3 regions of the Providencia huaxiensis genome follow, and region 3 is predicted to be linked to each of the others. Evidence: predicted binding sites of a transcription regulator. Region 3 holds the regulator's gene; each other region holds the start of a gene.
The links. The regulator sigma-54, encoded in region 3, starts transcription at its own class of promoters, with help from an activator protein. The targets are predictions, from matches to a motif close to GTTGGCACANNTTTCGCTNT.
Positions count from the first base shown of each region.

Region 1 (6,441 bases), 1.7 Mb from region 3:
GGCTGGCAAGTCCGCCACCGTTGTATCCGCCAGAGTAATTGTAACAACCGCACCTTCAGGTAAAGCAGTATTCTGTAAAATGACAACACGGCCCTCGATTTTCCCTGAATCTACCGTCTGATTATTATTACTATTTTTAGCATTAAGTGCTTTTTCGTTGGGCTTTGTGCTATTCCCTTCACAACTAACCAACATTAAAAGTACTAATAAGCTAACAATGTAGCGAAAAAACTTCATAGTTATTACCTATAATACAATGTTTACTAAAACATTTTTAAATAATCGGAATAGACAAATCATTTTCTGATTGGTGAATAATAAAAAGTATAGCTAATATTGGTAGAATAATACATTTATATTTCCAAATGTAACAATGCGTAACCTGAATTTATTCGATAACAATTAACCTACCTATTCAGGATAAATAATGGGAAAATACGAGTATCTCATTCACATATAACAGAACTAAGATGACTATGAGCCCAGAATTACAGAATTTAATTAGCCTAATCGAACTCGAAAAAATTGAAGAAGGTATTTTTCGGGGACAAAGTGAAGACCTTGGTTTGCCTCAAGTTTTTGGCGGACAAGTTGTTGGACAAGCCATGTATGCAGCGAAACAAACCATACCTGAAGAGCGAGCGATTAATTCTTTTCATAGTTATTTTTTACGTCCAGGCGATAGCTCACGTCCTATTGTTTATGACGTTGAAATTTTACGCGATGGCGGAAGTTTTAGCGCACGTCGAGTGAGCGCCATTCAAAACGGCAAGCCTATCTTCTTTATGACCGCATCATTTCAATCTCAAGAAGAAGGTTATAATCATCAAAACTTGATGCCGGATGTACCACCACCGACTTCGTTAATTTCTCAAGATGATATTGTGCAAAGTTTGGCTGATAAATTGCCAGAATCAGTTAAAAAATATGCTCTTAGGCCAACTCCCTTTGAATTTCGTCCTGTTGAGTTTTACAGCCCATTCGATTCCGCACCTCAAGAGCCGTTTCGTTATATTTGGTTTAAAGCGAAAGGACAGTTACCGGAGCTACCTTCGCTGCATCACTATTTGTTAGGTTATGCATCTGATTACAATTTCCTTCCAGCCGCATTGCAACCGCATGGTAGAGGCTTTATGGAACGAGACCTACAAGTCGCAACGATTGATCATTCAATGTGGTTCCATCGTCCATTCAAAATTGATGATTGGTTACTGTATGCCGTAGAAAGTCCCTCGGCATCTGGTGGAAGGGGTTTTGTTAAAGGACAACTCTATAATTTACAAGGTGATCTTGTTGCAACCGCAGTCCAAGAAGGTGTAATTCGGCATAGGCAACCCCATAAATAAAGCGGAGTTTCGAGTAAGTGATTACTTACTTAGAAAGGTAGATGAGTCGGTTTAAAAAGGTAATGGCAGCCAGCAATAAGCTGCCATTATCAATTTACACAAAGCACAGTATTATCCTGTAATTATCATTACATTAAGATTAATTGTAGGCACTTTCACCATGAGAAGTAATATCTAAACCTTCCCTTTCTTTTTCAACATTAATGCGTAAACCTGAAGTTTTCGCTGCCACTTTAAATGCAATATAAGCAACGATTGCGGTCCAAACAACACAAACTAGTATGCTGACGGCTTGAATTCCGACTTGTTTCATCATCGTAATACCCTCCGCAAAACCACTTCCGCCTAATGCCGTTGAAGTAAATACCCCCGTTAGTAAACAACCTAAAATCCCGCAGACACCATGAACACCAAAAACATCGCAAACATCATCAACTTTTAATCGACGCTTTAAAATCACAACACCCCATAAACCCGCCAGCCCAGACAATACCCCTATAATTAATGCCCCACCGACCCCAACCGTTCCTGCCGCTGGCGTAACCCCAACTAACCCAGCTAAGCAACCAGAGCAAGCACCTAATAATGAAGGTTTTTCCCTGAAAAGCCACTCAGCTAAAGTCCATGATAAAATAGCACCAGCCGCAGCTGCGATAGTGTTCACAAACGCTAATGCAGCGATACTATTAGCACTTCCGGCCGAACCTGCATTGAAACCAAACCAGCCAATGAATAGTATGGATGTTCCCATAAACACCATAGGTAAGTTATGTGGTTTAATAGCCTCTTTTCCTAACCCAGTACGATGCCCAAGTAAGTAAGCACCAACTAAACCGGCAACAGCCGCATTAATATGAACAACCGTACCCCCAGCAAAATCTAGTGCGCCATCTTGCGATAAAATACCGCCGCCCCATACCATGTGTGCCATTGGTAAATAAGCAAATGTCGTCCAAATAATCGTAAAAATTAAAATTGCAGAAAATTTAATCCGCTCCCCTAGTGCACCAACCACCAATGCGACCGTTAAGCATGCAAATGCCCCTTGAAAAACAACGTGAATAAATTGAGGGATCGGTCCAGATAAGCTTTCAACAGTGATATTTTTTAACATAATCTGACTAAAACCACCGATAAAATCATTTCCCTCACTAAAAGCTAAGCTGTACCCATAAACAATCCAAATAACAGACACTAAAGCGAAAATAACCGCGGTTTGAGCCATTAAAGAAAGAACATTTTTGCTTCTTAGTAGCCCACCATAGAATAATGCGATACCTGGAAGTATCATGAAAATAACTAAAGCAGTCGCTATCATCATAAATGCGTTATCCGCTTTATCTAGGGTTTCCTCTGCTGCAAGCACCGTTATTGGAAAACTCCCCATTGATATCAATAGACATAAGTATTGGAACCCTTTGCGCATAATTGCTCTCCTACAGTGCTTCGTCTTGTTTTTCACCTGTACGAATACGTACAGCTTGCTCTAATGACAAAATAAATATTTTTCCATCCCCGACTTGGCCCGTATAAGCTTTTTTTTCGATTGTTTCAATTACCTGTTCTACTAACTCATCAGAAACCGCTATTTCCATACGTACTTTAGGTAAAAAATCGACAGTATATTCAGCTCCTCTATATAATTCGGCATGTCCTTTCTGTCGTCCAAACCCTCGAACTTCAGTAATAGTAAGCCCTTGAACACCAATATCTGATAGTGCTTCTCGGACTTCATCTAATTTAAATGGCTTAATGATTGCGATGATATATTTCATGCTCACTCCTATAAGTCAGGTGAATAAGCCGCTCAATATCTTGAACAGCACTAACGTTATAGCAAATCGTGTGCCAAAATATATTTATCCATATTATTCAATAGGAAAGAACAAAATAAAAAACCACTCGAATGAGTGGCTTTAGGTCTTGCATTATAAGAGTGCAGAATAATTAACTAGTTATACTCTCAATTTCAGCATCACAACGGGCATTCAATGATTCCCCAACTTGTTGCAACTGGTACATTTGATAATAACGTCCTTTTTGCTGTAAAAGCTGCAAATGTTTACCTTGCTCAACAATTGCACCACGATGTAACACAACGACTTGATCAGCATCGACGATTGTCGATAAACGATGAGCTATCACGACGAGCGTAGTATGTTGACGGATCATTCGTAATGCTTTTTGTATCGCTTGCTCAGTCCCTGAGTCAATATTCGCCGTTGCTTCATCCAAAATTAAAATTTTAGGTGTGACCACAAGTACTCGAGCCATCGCTAGTAATTGTCTTTGCCCAACAGACAAGGTGTTTCCTTGTTCACCAAGTACGGTATCTAGCCCATCAGGTAACCCACGAACTAACTCAGCAAGCTGAACAGTTTCAATAACTTCCCAAACTTTATCTTGGCTAATCTCACGCCCTAGTGCGACGTTATCAAAAAAAGAAGCCGCAAGGACAACAGGGTCTTGTTGCACCATCGCAATACCATGACGTAAAACTTGGTGAGATAGTGAACTCAAGTCACGTCCATCTAATAAAATATCCCCTTCCTGCCATGGGTAATACCCCATAATTAAATTTGCAATGGTACTTTTACCGCTCCCAGTATGACCGACCAATGCAACAAAATTATTATCAGGTACGTGTAAATTAATATCTTTAAGTACCATTTTGTTATCTCGGTAAGCAAAAGATAAATGGTTAATTGAGATTGAGCCACCTTGTAATGGCTCAATACTTTCCCCATAGTCTTGTTGCGGGCTATCCATGAGTTCAAAAACACGCTCACCTGAAACAACCGCTTGCTGAAGCATCGATTGCTGAGAAGTTAATTCGATAAGCGGTTCATTCAAACGACCTAAATAGTTAATAAATGCATATAAGACACCAACACCAATGGTAGTCGTTCCTTCAAACCCAAATAGCAATAGCAAGCCACACAATACTGAAGCTGAAAGTAAACTTAGTAATGGCCTTAATAGTAAGCCATCAAGTTTTAATGCTTTCATTCTTGCAAAATAATGGTCTTGACTAATACTTTGCATTTTTTCGCCAAACCTAGCCTGTTGGATAAATTGCTGAATAACCGTCATTCCACTAATGACTTCGTTAAAACCGTTGTTAATATCCGCAAGATAAGATCTGACACGACGTACAATCGGTGTACTTAAGCGCTGATAAACAAGCATCACCACAAATACAGCAGGAAAAATCATCACTGCAATTGATGCCATACGCCATTCCAATGAAAACATAGCAACTAACATGGCACAAATCAGGGCTAAACTCCGAAACACCGTCGGCACAACCATCACAAATAGATCTTTAATCACTTCAGTATCATTTGTAACTCGTGAAATCAATTGGCCAACAGGTTGTTTATCAAAGGCACTCAAAGGCTGCCTAAGGGCGGCATTCATCACATCTGTTCGTAATGTTTGCACGACTCCCACAGAAGCTTTATTAAATAAAATAATTTGATAGTAATGTAATAATGCAGCAATAACTTGAAGCAATATAAAACCAACGGCCATATATAAAGCCAGTGGCATGATGATTTGCTTTTTCGCAATCATGTTATCAATAAAATAACTGATCAGCAGAGGCCCGCTGACCTCCGCAATAGCGGCTAACCATAGCATTGCAATAGCAATCCCCATGGTGCCTCGGTGTGCTTTTCCGTAAGAAAGTAAACGCTTAAGTGCTGGCCATAGTGGTTTCTTTTGGCTCATAGCTCACCATCCAACGCCGCTTCAATCTGTTGGTACTGATACATATCTTTATACCAACCCGACTGTGCAATAAGCGCTTCATGCCTACCTCGGCTAATAATCGCACCTTGAGATAGCACAATAATATTGTCTGCTTCTACCAATGCAGATAGACGATGAGCGCTGATTATCATGGTTCTACCCTGCCGCCAATGACTTAAGTTTTGTAAAATCGTAAACTCGGTCTGCCCGTCAACGGCAGAAAGTGCATCATCTAACACCAAAATTTCTGCATTTTGTAAGATTGCCCTTGCAATAGAAATTCGTTGTTTCTGCCCACCAGACAACATAACTCCACGTTCACCAACCTGAGTAGAATAGCCTTCCGGTAAACGTAAAATATCATCATGTACACAAGCGACACGCGCTGCCTGCTCAATTTCTTCCTGAGTGGCATTAGGTCGCCCAAGTGCGATATTGCCTGCAACTGTATCTGAAAATAAAAATGGAGATTGATTTACGATAGATAACCGAGCACGCCATTCATTTAAACGGACCTCAGATAGTGGTAAACCTTGATAGAGGATTTCCCCTTCCGTAACATCAAATTGGCGCTGCAATAACGTCAACAATGTTGATTTCCCAGCCCCTGTTGGCCCACAGATCCCCAAAAATTGCCCAGGTTTTAGGTCAAACCGAATATCATGTAATGCTATTCGTGTGGTTTCTGGATAACTAAAATTGATGATATTCACATTCAAGTTTCCCTTTTCAGGCTGTAATGAATGCGAGCCATCCTGAATAACTAACGGTTCATTGAGTAAACTTAGAATACGACTATAAGCTGCACTACCTCGTTCAACGATATTAAACATCCATGCGAGCGCTAGCATTGGCCAAATCATTAATCCTAAATACATCACAAAGCTCGTTAATTCACCTAACGTCAATGTGTCGTTTAACACCATCCAGCTGCCACCTGCAATAGCGAGTAAATTGGCCATACCAATCGCCATAAAAATGGTGGGATCAAAACGCGCATCAACTTTAGCAACATGCATATTGCGACGTCCAGCCTCAGTGGCTACCTGTTCAAATTGATTCGATTGATGATCTTCAAGGCCAAAAGCTTTAATCATACGGATACTTGTTAAACTTTCTTGCGCATGATTATTTAAAGACGAAAATGCCCCTTGAGCATGCTTAAAACGCTGATGAAGCTGGTCACCATAACGCTTAATGACTAGTGCCATAATTGGCATTGGAATAAGTGCTAGTAAAGTCAGTTGCCAACTAATTTCAACACTCATCATGATGAGCACCGCACACCCCATCACCAATGAGTCAACTAATGTTAAAACACCTTCACCAGCTGCAAACACAA
Region 1 covers NZ_CP031123.2:201,863-208,303, reverse strand. The annotation lists gene CYG50_RS02380 (YbaY family lipoprotein) at 1-237, opposite strand, end outside; gene tesB (acyl-CoA thioesterase II) at 477-1,346, shown strand; gene amtB (ammonium transporter AmtB) at 1,486-2,733, opposite strand; gene glnK (P-II family nitrogen regulator) at 2,783-3,121, opposite strand; gene CYG50_RS02360 (SmdB family multidrug efflux ABC transporter permease/ATP-binding protein) at 3,294-5,078, opposite strand; gene CYG50_RS02355 (SmdA family multidrug ABC transporter permease/ATP-binding protein) at 5,075-6,441, opposite strand, start outside.
Region 1: the regulator sigma-54 is predicted to act here: its motif matches at 3,180-3,199, upstream of glnK (P-II family nitrogen regulator).

Region 2 (6,441 bases), 1.1 Mb from region 3:
AGAATTGTACGAAATCCCTTTAATTATCGGACTGTTTATTTCATCACTGTATTTTATGAAGAAAGACAAGTCATTATAAATCTCATAAATAAGTAAGGCGCCTTTCGGCGCCTTACTACACACATCACTACAATAACGTAATAAACAACATCACGTAATGGTAATTAGTCTTCTTTAGAACGGCTTGCACGACGGCGGTCGTTCTCAGTCAAGTGACGTTTACGCAGACGAATAGACTGCGGAGTCACTTCAACTAACTCGTCATCATCAATGAACTCAAGAGCTTGTTCCAGAGTCATTTTGATTGGTGGTGACAGCGTTGTTGCTTCGTCAGTACCTGATGCACGCATGTTAGTCAGTTTTTTACCGGTTAAGCAGTTAACGGTTAAGTCGTTAGAACGTGAGTGAATACCAATGATTTGGCCTTCATACACTTCAGCACCGTGACCTAAGAACAATTTACCGCGATCTTGCAGGCTGTACAGAGCATAAGCAACCGCTTTACCTTGACCGTTGGAGATCAGAACACCGTTTTGGCGGCCACCGATTTCACCTGGGCGAACATCATCGTAATGGCTGAATGTTGAGTACAGTAAACCCGTACCTGATGTCATTGTCATGAATTCAGTACGGAAGCCAATCAAGCCACGGCTTGGGATAATGTAGTCAAGACGCACACGGCCTTTACCGTCTGGCATCATGTCACGCAGGTCACCTTTACGCTCACCTAAAGCTTTCATGATGTCGCCTTGGTGCTGTTCTTCAACGTCTAAAGTCACTTGTTCGAACGGCTCTTGTTTACGACCATCGATTTCACGAATGATAACTTTTGGACGAGATACGGCTAATTCGAAGCCTTCACGACGCATGTTTTCGATAAGAACAGATAAGTGCAGCTCACCACGACCAGATACACGGAATGCGTCTGGGTCTTGAGTTTCTTCAACACGCAGTGCAACGTTGTGAACCAGTTCTTTATTCAGGCGGTCAAGGATCTGACGTGAAGTCACGAATTTACCTTCTTTACCGCAGAATGGTGAGGTGTTAACACAGTAGAACATGCTAACTGTTGGCTCATCAACCGCTAACGCAGGCAGTGCTTCAACGCTACCCACTTGGCAAATAGTGTCAGAAATGTTTAGTTCGCCTAAACCAGTCAGCGCAACGATATCACCCGCTTCCGCTTGCTGTGAATCGATACGCTCTAAACCTAAGTGAGTTAACACTTTACCGATTTTACCGTTGCGAGTTTTACCTTCGCTATCGATAACAGTTATTTGTTGGTTAGGCTTAACAACGCCGCGCTTAATACGACCGATACCGATAACACCTAAATAGCTGTTGTAATCCAATTGCGAAACTTGCATTTGGAATGGACCGTCAACGTCAACTGCTGGAGGTGCAACGTGTTCCACGATAGCTTCGTACAGTGGGGTCATGTCTTCAGCCATGTTTTCGTGCTCAAGACCTGCGATACCGTTTAATGCAGAGGCATAAACGATAGGGAAATCGAGTTGCTCATCCGTTGCACCTAAGTTCACGAATAAGTCGAATACTTGGTCAACGACCCAATCAGGACGTGCGCCAGGGCGGTCAACTTTATTGATAACAACAATTGGACGTAAGCCGTGATCGAACGCTTTTTGCGTTACGAAACGAGTTTGTGGCATTGGGCCGTCCATCGCATCAACAACCAGCAGAACGCAGTCAACCATAGACATTACGCGCTCAACCTCACCACCGAAATCGGCGTGGCCTGGGGTGTCTACGATATTGATGTGATAACCATTCCATTGGATTGCAGTATTTTTAGCAAGAATGGTAATACCACGCTCTTTCTCCAAGTCGTTGGAGTCCATAACACGCTCATCGACAGTTTCACGTTCGCCGAACGTACCTGACTGTTGCAATAATTTACCAACCAGTGTGGTCTTGCCATGGTCAACGTGAGCGATGATGGCGATGTTTCTTAAGTTTTGAATTGACAAGGATTTTTACCGTTTAATTGACAGGAAAGGAATATGTTTTTTGCGGCATTCTAATTACCCAAACATACTTTCTACGTTAATTTGCTGTTATTTTACACGTTTTTCCGCACAAGTGGAATAAATGTGAAACCCATCACTGTATAAAAAGTTTTTAACGAAAAAACATTCAGTTGCGAGACTGAGCCAAAATACCTAATAAAAATAGGCCTATCAGCACTGTGAAATCACAAAGTGACAGAATAATACGCTAAAAACTTAATATTAGCAGCCCAAAAAAAGAACAAAAAATAGACTTTCTTTCTTAACTGCCAGTTTAAATATCTTTTTGTGTTATTTAGATATATCTAAATTGACTAATTAGATATATCTAAATATAGTAAACCCATAAAATAAATTCGATATATCTAAAGTTACAAGCTAAGGAGTAACTATATGCTAATTAAATCTTGTCGTCATGTATATTATGCACACCACGATGAAAATCAACGTGGCCACCACGGTGGATGTTGCCACAATGATGACCGTCATGGTCATGGACACAGTGAGCGCTGCCACGGTGAAGGCCGTCATGGCCACGGACATGGTGAACGCTGCCACGGCGAAGGCCGTCATGGCCACGGGCACGGTGAGCGCTGCCACGGTGAAGGCCGTCATGGCCACGGGCACGGTGAGCGCTGCCACGGTGAAGGCCGTCATGGCCACGGGCACGGTGAGCGCTGCCACGGTGAAGGCCGTCATGGCCACGGGCACGGTGAGCGCTGCCACGGCGATGACCGCCAAAGAGGCCGAGGAAGAGGCAAAGGGCTGCGTCGTTTATTCGACCATGGTGATCTTCATATTATGGTACTTTCGTTAGTCGCTAAAAAACCAAGCTATGGCTACGAAATTATCAAAGATATTCAAGAAGCCTCAAATGGCTTATATGTGCCTAGTCCCGGTGTTATTTATCCAACTCTAACACTGTTAGAAGAACAAGGCTTCCTAGAGTCTCAGATTGTTGAGCGTAATCGCAAAAGTTTTACCATTACTCCTGAGGGAGCAGCCCATCTAGCTCAAAATAAAGAAATTGAAGCTGTTATTGCTCGCAAACTAGCAAAAGCGCGTGATATGCAACAAGGCAGTAATTTGGCGGAAGACATTGAAATGGCCGTTAGTCGCTTTAAAGCATTATTACGTCACAAAATGGTTTTAAAACAGCTAAATGAAGAACAAACTCGCCAAATTGCCTCAATTATCAATGATGCAGTAAAACAAATTGAAGAAGTGAATACGTTATTAACAAATAGCGATGAAGATTAATGTTGCTGTTTCACGTTGAGCAACCTTATTTCTTTTTTATCTCGTCAGCATTGTGCTCTAGCAGAGCACAATGCTAATTTTTTATTTGAATTCTCATCTATACACGCCATTTGCACCAATTTAGTGCAAAAACAAAACCATTAGCACCAAACCAGTGCATTACATATAAAGAAAGCTAGATGGCTCCCTTCGTCCACACGTAACAATCAGTATTTACTATAATTAAAAAGTTGGCACGCTTTTCGCTTATCTATTTATAGAGCGCGTGCTAACTATTTTTATATAACTCATTTTATATAACTAACACGCCAGACAAACAACAGACATACTGTCAAATGATAGCTTGTGATTTGTTGATTAGACCCGACCAGGAGAGCCGAGATGTCCGCTGAACATGTTTTATCGTTAATTAAAGAGCACAATGTTAGATTTATTGATCTGCGTTTTACCGACACTAAAGGTAAAGAGCAACACATCACTATCCCTGCTCATCAAGTTGACGAAGACTTCTTTGAAGAAGGCCAGATGTTTGATGGTTCATCTATTGGTGGCTGGAAAGGCATCAATGAGTCAGACATGGTATTAATGCCAGACCCATCAACTGCAATGTTAGACCCGTTCTTTGCAGATATTACGTTAATTATACGCTGTGATATTTTAGAACCGGGCACTATGCAAGGTTATGACAGAGACCCGCGTTCAATTTCAAAACGTGCAGAAGATTTCCTGCGCTCAAGTGGGATCGCCGATATCGTTCTCTTTGGGCCAGAACCTGAATTTTTCGTTTTTGATGACATTCGTTTTGGCAACAACATGCACGGTAGCTACTACCATATCGATGATATCGAAGCGGCATGGAATACGGGAACCAAATACGAAGGTGGTAATAAAGGCCATCGCCCTGCAGTAAAAGGCGGTTATTTCCCAGTTCCACCGGTTGATTCATCACAAGACTTGCGTTCAGCTATGTGTACCACTATGGAAGAGATGGGCTTGGTTGTTGAAGCTCACCACCATGAAGTGGCAACCGCTGGGCAAAACGAAGTCGCAACCCGCTTTAATACCATGACTAAAAAAGCGGATGAAACCCAGATTTATAAATATGTTGTTCACAATGTTGCCCATGCCTACGGCAAAACAGCGACCTTTATGCCAAAACCTTTAGTGGGTGATAACGGCTCTGGTATGCACTGCCATATGTCTTTATCTAAAGGCGGTGTTAACCTGTTCGCAGGTGACAAATACGGTGGTTTATCCGAAATGGCGCTGTATTACATTGGCGGTATTATTAAGCATGCACGTGCGCTGAACGCATTTACAAACCCAACAACTAACTCATACAAACGCTTAGTTCCGGGCTTTGAAGCACCTGTAATGTTGGCATATTCTGCACGTAACCGCTCTGCTTCGATTCGTATTCCAGTCGTTGCGAGCACGAAAGCACGTCGTATTGAAGTTCGCTTCCCAGACCCAGCTGCTAACCCATATTTAGCGTTTGCTGCTCAGTTAATGGCAGGCCTTGATGGCATCATTAACAAGATCCACCCTGGTGATGCGATGGACAAAAATTTATATGACTTACCACCAGAAGAAGCCAAAGAAATTCCAACCGTTTCAGGCTCTTTAGACGAAGCGTTAGCGGAATTAGATAAAGACCGTGAATTCTTAACCCGTGGTGGTGTATTCACTAATGACGCTATCGATGCGTATATTGAATTAACCCGTGCCGACATCCAGCGTGTTCGTATGGCACCACACCCTCTCGAATTTGAAATGTACTACAGTGTGTAACACGCCGTTCCACTGTTAGTCTTTGTTGCCGTGAAGCACTTGCCCCATCTTTTGATGGGGCCTTTTATCTCTAACGTATTTACGCAGCAAAAATCAAATATCGGTTGTTTGGTCTATCAGGTATAATGCACCAAAATAGTGCAGGAGCAACATTACATGAAAACCGAACATTTGCCAGCACCGGAACACATTCTCGACTCCCTCATTAATAGCGTGCTAATTTTGGATTACGATTTGGTTATCCATTACGCCAACCATGCTGCACTCCAGATCTTAACCCAAAGCCAGCGCAAGCTATACGGTACGCCTCTACCACTGTTATTCAGTTATTGTTCACTCAATGATGAACTCATGCTCAATAGCTTAAAAGAAGGCCATAGTTTTACCGAAAATGAAGTCACCTTAGTGTTTAACAACCATTCCCATGTGATGTCATTCAGCGCACAGCCTTTTTCAGAGCAATTTATTTTAGTTGAGCTTTCGCAATTAGATAGCCAACGGCGCTTGAGCCAAGAACTCGCACAGAATGCCCAGCAATTGGCCGCCCGCGAACTGATCCGTGGGCTTGCTCACGAAATCAAAAACCCTCTCGGAGGTTTGCGAGGCGCTGCGCAATTGCTATCTAAAGCGCTGCCTGACCCACAATTAAATGAATATACTCAAGTGATTATCGAACAGGCTGACCGCCTGCGAGCACTGGTTGATCGGCTGCTTGGCCCACAATATCCAGGGCCGAAAACACAGCAAAGTATCCATCATATTATGGAAAATGTAACGCGGTTGGTGTCATTAGAAAAACCCGATAACGTGACATTAATTCGTGACTATGACCCAAGCCTGCCCGAATTAGAGTATTACCCAGACCAAATCGAGCAAGTGCTTCTAAATATCACCCGAAACGCATTACAAGCTCTCGCTGAAACGGGGGGTTATATCACCTTGCGTACACGAACTGCTTTTCAAGTCACACTGCAAGGCGAGCGTTATCGATTAGCTGCACGTATTGATATTGAAGATAACGGTCCCGGTATTCCATTGGCAATTCAGGATACGTTGTTTTATCCCATGGTGAGTGGACGGCCTGATGGGACCGGACTTGGCCTATCAATTGCCCGCAGTTTAGTCGACCAACACGCAGGAAAAATCGAGTTCACCAGTTGGCCAGGTCACACTGAGTTTTCCATTTATCTACCAATTAAGAAATAGGAGATAACCATGACGCAGGGAAAAATTTGGGTGGTTGATGACGATAGCTCCATCCGTTGGGTACTTGAGCGTGCATTAGATAATGCAAAGTTCGCTTGCACCTGCTTTGACAGTGCGGACGCTGTACTTGCCGCATTAGAAAATTCACTCCCTGATG
Region 2 covers NZ_CP031123.2:4,106,996-4,113,436, reverse strand. The annotation lists gene CYG50_RS20805 (hypothetical protein) at 1-79, shown strand, start outside; gene typA (ribosome-dependent GTPase TypA) at 165-1,988, opposite strand; gene CYG50_RS23170 (PadR family transcriptional regulator) at 2,421-3,287, shown strand; gene glnA (glutamate--ammonia ligase) at 3,669-5,078, shown strand; gene glnL (nitrogen regulation protein NR(II)) at 5,235-6,284, shown strand; gene glnG (nitrogen regulation protein NR(I)) at 6,294-6,441, shown strand, end outside.
Region 2: the regulator sigma-54 is predicted to act here: its motif matches at 3,517-3,536, upstream of glnA (glutamate--ammonia ligase).

Region 3 (6,441 bases):
AAGTGGCAACCGGTCTATTTGGTCATTTAGTCGGCGCCATTAGTGGTAGCAGTATTTATCGTAAATCCTCTTTTTTATTGGATAGCTTAGGAAAGCAAATTTTACCAAGCTGGCTAACTATCAATGAGCAACCTCATTTAATGGGTGGGTTGGCGTCATCCCCTTTTGATAGCGAAGGTGTTCGTACCTGTGAACGCAATATTGTTGAAAATGGTGTTTTGCAAACGTGGTTGATGACCAGCTATTCCGCAAGAAAGTTAGGTCTGCAAAGTACGGGTCACGCGGGTGGCATCCATAACTGGCGTATTGCAGGGCAAGGCCTTTCTTTCGATGCATTGCTGAAACAAATGGGAACAGGCCTAATCGTTACTGAATTAATGGGCCAAGGGGTTAGCGGTATTACGGGGGATTACTCTCGTGGGGCTTCAGGTTTTTGGGTCGAAAACGGTGAAATTCAATACCCTGTGAGTGAGATTACCATTGCTGGGAACCTAAAAGATATGTGGGCGAATATGGTCACTATCGCTGATGATATTGAAACTCGTAGCAATATTCAGTGTGGTTCGGTATTGATCCCTGAAATGAGTATTGCGGGAGAATAGTTTTCTACTTTGCTCATTTTAAAGCAACAAAAAAGGCACTCAATTGAGTGCCTGAATATGTTAGAGGACTTACCAGAGTTTTTTAAATAAAACTTTTTTCGCTAAGCCTTCCTTAATTCAGCCGTTGTCGAGATTAACGGTGAAACTCACCAGCCGCTTCTGGCTGATAAACAATTTCAAGTACGCGAACACGTGTTTGAACGCCGTTTGGCAGTTCCCAGCTGATTTCATCGTTGACATGCAAGCCTAATAAGGCCGCACCAATCGGTGCCATAACAGACAGCTGCTCTGCGCTATCTTTCAGTGACGCCGGGTAAACTAAGGTACGTGTGCGCTCTTCGTTGCTGATTAAATCCAAAAAGCGAACGGTACTGTTCATCGTGACCACATCAGCAGGCATTTCTTGTGGGGTCAGAATATCCGCACGGTCAAGTTCATCATTGAGCGCATCGGCAACCGGTGTGCCCGCATAAGCCGGCTGTTCCATCAGTGCATCTAAACGTTCAGCATCTAAATCATTGATAATAATTGTTGGCTTTGTCATACCACACTCCAATAGAGACATACAAAGCAAACACCCCCCACCCATAAGGTAGGGGGTGTCGCTAGAAATAAGTTTGTTTAAAATATTAGGCGCTATACGCTTTAAAGGGAAGAGATCATGATCACGATCTCTAAGCCTACCTTTGTAAAAAATACAGATTGATATTTTTATCGTTAGGTTTGAATTGACTACTCTTCGTCAAACCCACTTTCGAACAGGTTAATAATTGCGGATAATGCCTGATTTTCATCTGGGCCGCTAACCTCAATATCAATATTACTGCCTTGTTCTGAGTCTAACATCAACATCGCAATAACGCTATCGGCCTCAGCCTCAATTTGATTATTATTACGCAAAATAACTCTTGAGTTAAATTGTTTAACTAAATCATAGAGTAACATAGCAGGCCTTGCATGCATTCCAAGCCGATTTTTGAGCGTTATTGTGGCTTTTACGGTCATTGCTGTTACTTGCGTTTTTCCAACGTTCTGTGGCGTGACTGCACATTTTTACCACGAGAGCGGAAATAGTCGGCAAGTTGTTCAGCGACATACACTGAACGGTGCTTACCCCCGGTACAGCCAATTGCGACAGTCAAGTAGCTACGGTTATTGGTTTCTAACATCGGTAACCATAATTCTAAATAGCTACGGGTTTGGTAAATGAAGTTATGGACTTCAGTATGCCTATCTAAGAATGCAGCCACGGGTCTATCAAGGCCTGTCATTGGACGCAATTTCGGATCCCAGTGCGGATTGGGCAAAAAGCGCACATCGAATACATAATCCGCATCAATAGGAATACCATGTTTGAAGCCAAAAGATTCAAACACCATTGTCAGTTCACGCTCACGTTTGCCCATCAAACGTGTTCTTAGCATCTCAGCTAATTCATGAACGGACATTTCAGAAGTATCGATAACTAAATCAGCCCGAGAGCGTAAAGGCTCAAGTAGCTCATTTTCTTCATCTATTGCGCTTTCAAGTGAAAGATTTTTACTTGAAAGCGGGTGTAGTCGACGAGTATCACTGTAACGGCGAATAAGCGTGTTACGATCGGCATCTAGAAACAATAATTGAGGAGAGAAGGTTGAAGGTAATTTATCAATCGCTTCTTCGAAAATCTCTGGATTGTCGGGCATATTACGCACGTCGATGCTTACCGCTGCTGAAATATTACGATCAGCCAGTGAATTCGCTAACTCCGGTAGTAATACAACCGGTAGGTTATCTACGCAATAGAAACCCATATCTTCCAGCGCACGTAAGGCAACGGATTTCCCCGAACCGGAACGGCCGCTGACTATCATCAGCACCATGAGCTTGCTCCCTTTTGTTTCCTAATAATGTGCTTCTTGAAAAGCAGTATTTGCCAAATAATATTACTTAGAAACCATAACAATATCATTTGCATATGGCAAGATACATAATTTATCACTTACTCTGTAATTATGCGGTATAGCTCTTCATCACTTTGTGCACTGCGTAGGCGTTTACAGAGCGTTTTATCGGCTAATTTTTTGGCGATAAGCGACAATGTATGCAAGTGCGTTTTACATTGGTCTGATGGCACAAGTAACGCGAACAACAAGTCAACAGGCTGATTATCAATTGCATCAAACGCAATCGGCTCCTCTAAATGCAAAAAGACACCGACAGCACGGCTACTTTCACCTTCGTTCAGCTTTCCATGAGGAATGGCAATACCCCCACCAATACCTGTTGTGCCAACTTTTTCTCTGGTTAATAACGCTTCAAATACCGTATTTTCAGGTAATTCCAATTCAACGGCAGCCAGCTCACTAATAATTTCTAAAGCTCTTTTTTTACTGGTGCACACAATATTATTACGTGTACAGGCTGATGATAAAACAACGTTTAACTGGATTTCTATATCACTATTCATTTTATTGTTCACTTAGGACTACAAAACCAGATGGTGTATCCCACCATCTGGTTTGAAACATTATCCGGCTCATTAATAAGCCGTATCAATGTATTAATGTTGTCTCAGTTTTTCTTTATGTTTGGTTAATTGGCGCGACAGTTTGTCTACGAGTATATCTATAGCGGCGTACATATCGTTTTCTTCCGCTGATGCGTGGAGATCCGCTCCATTGACTTGCACGGTTGCTTCCGCAATTTGCTGAACTTTTTCAACTTTCAAGACAACTTGGATATTATTAATACGATCAAATAATTGTTCCAATTTTTTGAGTTTTTTCTCAACAGTCTCGCGCAATGCAGGAGTAACTTCAATATTGTGTCCAGTAATCTGAAATTCCATACAATCTTCCTTATTTTATCAATTAAACCAGTTGTTTACGCTGGTTAGAGGGCGGAATGGATAACGATTCTCGATACTTAGCAACAGTTCTGCGAGCGACTTGAATGCCTTGTTCAGCCAGCATACTCGTCAATTTACTGTCACTCAATGGTTTTGCTGGGTTTTCAGCAGCAACCAGTTTTTTCACCAATGCTCGAATTGCGGTTGAGGAGGCTTCGCCACCTGTGTCCGTATTAACATGGCTGGAGAAAAAATATTTCAACTCAAAAATGCCTCGTGGGCTATGGAGAAACTTTTGAGTTGTCACTCGTGAGATAGTTGATTCATGCATGTCCACTTGATAGGCGATATCGGCCAGTATCATCGGTTTCATGTACTCCTCTCCCAGCTCAAAGAATTCTTGTTGCTGTTCTACAATACAAGTCGCGACTTTTAATAGTGTCTCGTGGCGGCTCTCAAGGCTTTTAATCAACCATTTTGCATCTTGCAGATGACTACGAATATATTGCGAGTCATCTTCACTCGCTGAATTATTCAGCATCGAAGCATAATGGTTATTAATGCTTAGCTTAGGGATGCTATCTGTATTTAACTCAACTTGCCAGTGCCCTGCGATTTTTTTCACTAAAACATCAGGAATGACGTATTCCGATTCCCCGGTATTGATAGATTGGCCAGGTTTTGGATTCAACGTTAAAATCAGGTCTATCGCGGTTTTGAGCGCATCTTCTTTTAAGCGAGTTAATTTACCTAACTGGCGAAAATCACGGTTAGCCAGTAAATCAATATGGTTACTAATAATGAGCTTCGCATCTTGTAGCCCATCAGTTTCTTTAGGGTAGAGTGACAATTGAATTAATAAACACTCTTTTAAGTCTTGTGCTGCGACACCCAGTGGGTCGAAATGCTGAATACGTTTGAGGACAGCAATGACTTCCTCAATACTAATCTCTGGGTTATCAATCCCTTCATGTATATCAGAAACTGCTGTTGTCAGGTAACCGGAATCATCTATTGAATCAATAATAGCGGTGGCTATTGCCCTGTCCGTATCAGTAAAAGGGGTCAGCTCAGCTTGCCACGTCAGGTAATCTTGCAATGTTTGCGTTGTTTCACCTTGGTAAACAGGGAGTTCATCAAAATTATAATCATTACTGGTCCCTGACGGTGTTCCTGCCGTATATATTTCATCCCAATTAGTATCTAAAGGGAGTTCATCTGGCATATCATGGTTTTCGAGCGCGTCTTTGGTATCGAGCTCACTGGTATCGGAATTTTCATTTAGGGAGTCAATAGATTCAGACTCGGAATTTAACTCTTCTTGTTCAAGAAGTGGGTTGGTTTCCAAGGCGAGTTGAATTTCTTGCTGAAGCTCAAGTGTAGACAGCTGCAACAAGCGAATGGCTTGCTGCAATTGAGGGGTCATTGCAAGTTGTTGACTGACTCTAAGCTGCAAGCTTTGCTTCATGAATCTGTTTTATTCTCCCTAAAAAATGACGATACGCTAATTTATAACCGGAAACCTTCACCCAAGTATACACGTTTCACTTGTTCGTTCTCTAAGATCATGGTTGGTGACCCATGAGCAATTAAGTGTCCTTGGCTGACAATATAGGCTCTTTCACATACATCTAAGGTTTCACGCACGTTATGGTCGGTGATTAATACACCGAGGCCGTAATCCCTTAAGTGCTGAATGATTTTTTTGATATCTAAGACGGAAATAGGGTCAACACCCGCAAAAGGTTCGTCTAATAAAATAAATTTTGGGTTAGCTGCAAGTGCTCGAGCAATTTCAACACGGCGGCGTTCCCCACCGGATAGCGATTGCCCCATGCTGCCCCGAAGATGGGTAATACTAAATTCTTCCATCAGCTCTTCAGCACGCTCTTTACGTTGCTGAGAGTTCAAATCTTCGCGAATTTCTAACACAGCCATTAGGTTATCATAAACACTGAGGCGACGGAAAATGGAGGCTTCTTGAGGAAGATAGCCAATTCCACGGCGTGCACGTTCATGCAACGGTAGAAGGCTGATATCTTCACCATCAATCATAATTTTGCCAGCATCCCGCTGAACAATACCCACAACCATATAAAAGGTCGTTGTTTTACCGGCCCCGTTTGGTCCCAACAAGCCAACGATTTCACCTGATTTAACTTCCAGGCTGACATCTTCAACGACTTTACGTTTTTTATAGGCTTTAGCTAGATTCTCAGCGGTTAGTGTCGCCATAACAGTTATTTACTCTTACTTTCTGATGAATTTTTATTCGCTGCAGGGCCTTTTTCTTGCAATTGGGCTGGCAGTATTACGGTAGTGACGCGTTTGCCTTTATCACTAAATGCTTCCATTTGTTGCGTTGGCACGATATAGGTAATTTTGTCACCCTGAATATTGCTGTCTAATTGCTCAAGATAAGCATTGCCTGTTAATGTGACGAGTTGTTTATCAACCTCATAACGGGCTTTACTGGCATGGCCTTTAATTGGCTTGCCATCATCCTGCAACTGGTAAAAGGTAACTGGGGTCCCGAAGGCCTCAATCACAATTTTATCTGAGTCACTACTTGGGCGTGTAACAACCACTTTATTGGCTCTGATATCAATAGAGCCTTGTTTAATAACAACATCATCTGTAAAAGTGGTGACGTTTTTTTCTAAATCAAGAGATTGTTTGACCGAATTAATCGTCATTGGCTGCTGCGTATCACTTTTTAATGCCATCGCAGGTAGGCTAAGAGCCAAAATTGCACTGGCAACAGCTCCTTGAATAAAACGTTTCTTAGTTACTTGATTCATTTTAATGCTCTTCTGGTTGTAACACATAATGAGTTTTTACATCTTCGATTAATTCAGCCGTTCTTGTACGAAGGTTTCCCTTCATTTTCATACCAGTAGAATTGAGACCTTGTCCAACAATGGTCACTTTATCATCAGATGAAACGTCTTGTGTTGTCAAATTGACAACTGCACTCTCAGTTGTAATTCGTTGGATCTGCGAGTCTTT
Region 3 covers NZ_CP031123.2:3,047,260-3,053,700, reverse strand. The annotation lists gene pmbA (metalloprotease PmbA) at 1-602, shown strand, start outside; gene rnk (nucleoside diphosphate kinase regulator) at 736-1,146, opposite strand; gene npr (PTS phosphocarrier protein NPr) at 1,335-1,607, opposite strand; gene rapZ (RNase adapter RapZ) at 1,613-2,464, opposite strand; gene ptsN (PTS IIA-like nitrogen regulatory protein PtsN) at 2,584-3,051, opposite strand; gene hpf (ribosome hibernation promoting factor) at 3,145-3,432, opposite strand; gene rpoN (RNA polymerase factor sigma-54) at 3,455-4,900, opposite strand; gene lptB (LPS export ABC transporter ATP-binding protein) at 4,942-5,667, opposite strand; gene lptA (lipopolysaccharide ABC transporter substrate-binding protein LptA) at 5,673-6,233, opposite strand; gene lptC (LPS export ABC transporter periplasmic protein LptC) at 6,235-6,441, opposite strand, start outside.